2 regions of the Rhizobium sophoriradicis genome follow, and region 1 is predicted to be linked to the other one. Evidence: predicted binding sites of a transcription regulator. Region 1 holds the regulator's gene; the other holds the start of a gene.
What was found. The regulator LexA, encoded in region 1, represses DNA repair genes until DNA is damaged. The targets are predictions, from matches to a motif close to TGTTCNNNNTGTGTTCNG.
Positions count from the first base shown of each region.

Region 1 (3,179 bases):
CCGACCGCCGGATCTGGTGATTTCCGAGGATGGTGGTCTGGTCGCGCTCGTCGCGACGGCGGCAATGGCTTCCAACCGTGAAAACCCGCCGGACTTCATCTTCGACCAGTGGCAGAGAGCGCTGGTCCTGCCGACGCACCACCCGCCGAAGATGCTGGATGGCCCTGCCATCCCGCCGCAGGGTGAGGACCGCCGCCTCAGGCTTTCCCGCGATCAGCAGAATGAGGCGAGGACGGCAATGATGGCCGCCGCAGCCGGCGGTGAGGCAAATCGTTTTTCCTGCGTCAAGAAAGCCTGGTGTATCGCCAGGCTCGGCAATGGCCATGTCGTCGCCGTCATCGACAATGCCGCCTATCTCGGCCCGGCCTGCGACGCCAGCGAGATTGTCGTGACCGCGGTGCGCCTGCGTTTCGACCGCTGCCACTCGGGTGCGACACTCTTCACCGGCGAGACGCTGCGCAGGACCGGTTCCGTCGAATTGCGTTTTGCGCAGACAGGCCCCGAGGTCGCAACCGCATTCGATACCTTGTCGCGTCCATGGATGCGCCATCGCGCCTATGATTGGCGCAAAGACGCTTTTACCGAATCAGCCCCGTTGGCTGTCAGTGATAGCGGCGAATGAGGCCGACCAGCTTGCCCTGCACCTTGACCCGGTCAGGCCCGAAGATGCGGGTCTCGTAAGCCGGGTTGGCGGCTTCGAGGGCGATCGAGGCGCCCTTGCGGCGAAAGCGTTTCAGCGTCGCTTCCTCGTCGTCGACGAGCGCAACGACGATATCGCCGGGGCTTGCGGTGCTGCCGTTGCGGATGATCACGGTGTCGCCGTCGAAGATCCCGGCGTCGATCATCGAATCGCCCTTGACCTCCAGCGCGTAATGTTCGCCCGAGCCGAGCATATCCGCAGGAACGACGATGTCGTGCGTATTGTTCTGGATCGCCGAGATCGGCACGCCGGCGGCGATCCGGCCCATGACCGGCACGGAGACAGAGCTGCCGTTGTCGGCGATCGGCTTTGCGGCAGCGGGGGCGGCGACCGGCTGGGGCTTGCCGAGGCTGCCTTCGATAACGCTCGGTGAAAAACCGCGGCGCGGCTGAAGACTGGGGCTATAGGCCTCCGGCAGCTTGATCACTTCCAAGGCCCGGGCCCGGTTCGGTAGGCGGCGAATGAAACCACGTTCCTCCAGCGCCGTGATCAGGCGATGAATGCCGGATTTCGAGGCGAGATCCAGGGCATCCTTCATCTCGTCGAAAGAGGGAGGAACGCCGGATTCCTTCATGCGCTCATGAATGAAAAGGAGAAGCTCCTGTTGTTTGCGCGTGAGCATCGACGTCAGACCCCTGATTGAAACAAATCCAGAACGGACCCTATATGTTCCATATGTGTTCCGCAAGTAGCTAAATTTCCGTAAAACTTCGCGCCAACTCGTCCAGATTTTTATTTTCATTCGCCGGATTGGCGCACATGTCTTGCATTGGGAATGGGGCTGTCGCACATCTCTTTGACGTGTCAGGAGGGGTCCTATGATCGCACATTCCGCCAAGCCGCACCCGCTGGATCATGTCGTGCTGCCCGTCGTCAATATCGATCTGGCGCGCGAAAGGCTCGGGAAGCTCGGCTTTACCGTCGCCGCCGATGCGCGCCATCCGTTCGGAACGGAAAATGCCTGCGTCTTTTTCGCCGACAAGACCTATATCGAGCCGCTCGGCGTGGCGAGCGTCGAGGAGAGCGAGGCGGCGGCCCGTCAGGGGAATGTCTTCATCGCCCGCAATCGTGCCTTTCGCTTCCGCTGCGGCGAGGAGGGGCTTTCGGCGCTGGCCTTCCTCACCGAGGATGCCGGCCTCGATCATCGGCGATTCGTCGGCAACGGCGCGAGTGCCGGCGAGATGCTGCAGTTCAGCCGGCCGATGCGGATGCCAGACGGTTCCGAAAGCGTCGGCAGCTTCAAACTGGCCTTTTCAGGAGATCTGCGCGCGCCCGACTTCTTTCTCTTCACCTGTCAGCGCATCAACTCCTTCCCGGCCGATCGCGCGGCGCTGGAGGCGCATGCCAACGGCGTGACGGGCATTGCCGAGATCGCGCTTTGTGCGCCGGAGCCGGTTGCGTTTGCCGCCTTCGTTGGTCTTGCGGTCGGGCAAACGGCGGTGGAAAAAACCGGTTTCGGTATGAATATCGCGGCATCGAATGCCAAGATCAGCCTGATGACGCCGGAAGGGCTGGAGGCCTATTTCGAGCTTGTCGTCTCCTCCGCCGATCGTGGTCTGCGCGGCCGGGCAATCCTCTTCACCGTTACCGATCTTGCCGTGACAGAAGCGCATTTGGCTGCTAACGGAGTGACATACACACGCAAGAACAATCGCATTCTGGTGAAGCCCACGCCCGGGCAGGGCGCGCTTTTTGCCTTCGAGGAACCACGATGAGCACTGATACCAATTCCGAGGTCAAGATCGGCGAAGGCGAAGGCCAGGTCACCTTTTCCAATACCGGCCGCCTGTCGCTGATTGCCGGCCCCTGCCAGATGGAGAGCCGTGATCACGCTTTCATGGTCGCCGGCACGCTGAAAGAGCTCTGCGCAAAGCTCGGCATCGGCCTCGTCTATAAGAGTTCCTTCGACAAGGCGAACCGCACCTCACTCTCGGCCGAGCGCGGCATCGGGCTTGAAAAGGGCATGCAGGTCTTCGCCGACCTGAAGCGGGAATTCGGCTTTCCCGTCCTGACCGACGTCCACACCGCCGAGCAATGCGCCGAGGTGGCGGAGGTGATCGACGTTCTGCAGATCCCTGCCTTCCTATGCCGCCAGACGGATCTTCTGATCGCTGCCGCCAAGACGGGCCGCGTCGTCAACGTCAAGAAGGGCCAGTTCCTCGCCCCCTGGGATATGAAGAACGTTCTGAAGAAGCTCAATGCCAGCGGCAATCCGAACGTGCTGCTGTGCGAGCGCGGCGCCTCCTTCGGCTACAACACGCTGGTTTCCGACATGCGCTCGCTGCCGATCATGGCGGCGATGGGTGCGCCCGTCATTTTCGATGCGACCCATTCAGTCGCCCAGCCCGGCGGGCAGGGCGAGTCCTCCGGCGGCCAGCGCGAATTCGTCGAAACGCTGGCGCGCGCAGCCGTGGCGACGGGTATTGCCGGTGTCTTTCTCGAAACCCACCAGGACCCTGACAACGCTCCGTCCGACGGC
Region 1 covers NZ_CP104152.1:1,679,452-1,682,630, forward strand. The annotation lists gene N2597_RS08530 (ComEC/Rec2 family competence protein) at 1-622, shown strand, start outside; gene lexA (transcriptional repressor LexA) at 603-1,322, opposite strand; gene N2597_RS08540 (VOC family protein) at 1,519-2,415, shown strand; gene kdsA (3-deoxy-8-phosphooctulonate synthase) at 2,412-3,179, shown strand, end outside.

Region 2 (3,179 bases), 2.1 Mb from region 1:
TGCAGGTCGTCCTTGCGGTCAGGGCCTATGGGCTCGATGCGATCGACAGCGTCTTCAATGATTTCAAGGATGCCGAAGGCTTCGACGCCGAATGCGGCCAGGGCCGCGCCATGGGTTTTGCCGGCAAGATGCTGATCCATCCCTCGCAGATCGAGCCCGCCAACCGGCATTTCGGGCCGAGTGCGGAGGAGATTGCGGAAGCCGAGGCGGTCATATCAGCTTTTGCCGATCCTGACGCCAGGGGCCTCAATGTCATCAACGCCAATGGGCGAATGATCGAACGGCTGCATCTTGTCCAGGCCGAGGCTCTGGTTCATAAAGCTCGCCTGATATCTGCAAGAAAGCCCGCCTGATGAAACTCTACCGCTTCCTGACCGGTCCCGACGACGCCTCGTTCTGCCACAAGGTCACCGCCGCCCTCAACAAGGGCTGGTCGCTGGAGGGTTCGCCGACCTATGCCTTCAATGCCGCAACCGGCGCGATGCAGTGCGGCCAGGCCGTCGTCAAGACCGTCGAAGGCAAGGATTACGATCCGGAGATGAAACTCTCCGAACAGTAAGACTTAATTCCAGGATAGACGCCTAACGCTCCGCGGCTTCCTCGGCGCTGGCCTCGATCCGCTCCATATCATCGTCGCTCAGCCCGAAATGGTGGCCGATCTCGTGGATCAGGACATGGGTGATGATATCGCCGAGCGTCTCGTCATTCTCCGCCCAGTAATCGAGAATGGGGCGCCGGTAGAGGCGGATGCGGTTTGGCATCTCGCCGGTTTCCACCGTGAAACGTTCGGAAATGCCCCTGCCCTCGAAAAGGCCGAGCAGGTCGAAAGGGGTTTCCAGCGCCATGTCCTCGAAAACGTCGTCATCGGGGAAATCCTCGATCTCGATCGTGAGGTTGGTCGTCAGCTGACGGAATTCATCGGGCAGATGGCTATAGGCCTCCATGGCCAGCGACTCGAAAGTGCTGATCGTCGGCGCATGGCGGTCCCGCCAATCATCGCTCTGGTCTATGCGGGCCATGAATATTCCTTCCTTTGCGGGCCCATATAGAACCTTTATCGCCGATTTTCGAGTGCGGAATCAAAGGCAGGAATAAATTCATAGAAAATGGTTGTTGACTCTTCTTCCGCTCTCTGGAATCCATAAGAACATAACAGGAACAAGACGGATCGGAGAAACGCCATGGCGCAGAACGCCCTGGCGCGCGAGCGGCTTTTTGCGCTCCGCGAAACCATCGCTAAGTTGGAGGGAAAGCCCGCGCCGGCGCTTGCGGCCGCGGAGCAGGAAGCCTTGGCGCAAGGACGCAAGACGGGCCAGGAGCGCATTCTGCCCCCCTTGCCGTTTGGGGTGGAGTTTGTCGATCGGGCGCTGGAAGGCGGCCTGCCCCTCGATGGGATTACCGAATTCCGCTCCGCGCTGTCTCGCGATGCGGGCGCGGCAAGTGGGCTGGCGATGGCTGTTGTCGCGCGGCTGCAGAAACAGGAATCAGATGCCGGCAGGCTTATGCCGTTGCTCTGGATCGGCGATGCCGTCGGCACGCTGGAGGCCGGCCGTCCCTATGCTCCCGGGCTTCGGGATTTCGGGTTATATCCGGAGCGATTTCTCCATGCCGCGCCGCGCAAGCTGGACGAAGCGCTCTGGCTCGCGGAGGCGGCGGTGGAAAGCGCTGCCTTCTCGGCCGTCATCCTCGAAGTGCGGGGCAATCCTGCGCATTTCGGCCTGACCGAAAGCCGCAGGCTCAGTCTCAGGACGCATGCTGCCCGTCGTCCGCTCCTTCTTCTGCGGCAGGCAGGAGCGGAGGAGGCCAGCAGTGCGGCCTTGCGCCTGCATGTCGAACCGGCACCGTCTGGTCTGCGGCCGTTGCCGGATGGATCGAAGCTTGCCGGCAGTATCGGCAATCCGGTTTTCCGTCTCACGCTGGAGAAGAGCCGCAATCCGGCCCCGCTCTCCTTTCTCCTGGAGTGGAACCCCCATGAACACGAATTTTTCCCTGTCTCCGAACCAAACCTCCTTCGTCCTCCAGGCGAACAGTCAGCGCATTCTGGCGCTCAGCTTCCCGCATCTGCCAACCGATCGTATCGCCCGCAGGCGATGGGGGCCCTCCTGGCGTTCGAAAGGGCGTCCTGAGGCGCCGTCCATCGTCTGTTCGGGCAAGCTCAACAATGCCATGCGGTTGACGGCACTGGACGAATTGGCCGAGCGGCTGGGGCTGAAGAAGGAACAGGGCGTGGCCGAAGCGCGCGCCATGTATCCGACGCTCGATGTGGTGGAAGAGGATCCGGCGGCCGACCGCCGGCTGCTGGAGGCAATTGCCGACTGGTGCGACCGGTATACGCCTTTGGTGGCGTTCGACGGCAGGGACGGCCTGTTTCTCGACATTACCGGCTGCACACATCTTTTCGGCGGCGAAAAGGCGCTTCTCAAGGATGTTCTGTCGCGGCTGTTTCACATGGGGATCGATGCGCGCGGCGCGATCTCATCGTCGCCGGGTCTTTCCTGGGCGGTGTCGCGTTTCGGGCAAAGCGACGTGATCGAGGATGAGGAGACGGAGCAAGTGCTGATGTCCTTGCCGATCGCAGCTTTGCGGCTGCAGGGGCAAACCGTCGATGCGCTGAAGAAGCTCGGTCTGAAATATATCGGCGACATCATCAATGCGCCGCGGGCACCGCTGACCCGCCGGTTCGGGCCGGAATTGCTGCTGCGTCTCGACCAGGCGCTGGGACATGAAGAGGAAGCGGTTTCGCCCCGTCGTCCGGTCGCCAGCCTTTCGGCCGAAAGCCGCCTGATCGAGCCAATCGGAACTGAAGAACAGATCCTTGCCGTCACCAGGCAGGTCGCCGTGTCGCTGCAGCCGTCGCTGGAGGCACGAGGCGCCGGCGGGCGGGTGTTCGAATTGGTGCTCTTCCGCGTCGACGGCAGGGTCTTCCGTATTTCTGTCGGCGCTTCGCAACCGCTTCGCGAACCGAAATTTATCGCCGGGCTTTTTTCCGAGCGCCTGCAGGCGGTCTATGACGATCTCGATGCCGGTTATGGTTTCGAGATCGTGCGGCTGAATGTGTTGCGGCATGATCCCTTCAACGAAGCGCAGGCTGACTTCGAGGGCGATTGTCAGGGAGAAATCTCCCTTTCGGCTTTCGTCGACCGTGTCTCCGCTCGGCTGGGTGAGGATTGTCTGCAAAG
Region 2 covers NZ_CP104152.1:4,086,473-4,089,651, reverse strand. The annotation lists gene N2597_RS20005 (HpcH/HpaI aldolase/citrate lyase family protein) at 1-353, shown strand, start outside; gene N2597_RS20000 (DUF1737 domain-containing protein) at 353-559, shown strand; gene N2597_RS19995 (metallopeptidase family protein) at 582-1,019, opposite strand; gene N2597_RS19990 (ImuA family protein) at 1,182-2,126, shown strand; gene N2597_RS19985 (Y-family DNA polymerase) at 2,167-3,179, shown strand, end outside.
Region 2: a site for LexA is predicted at 1,144-1,161, ahead of N2597_RS19990 (ImuA family protein). Genes of this name have one in related genera too.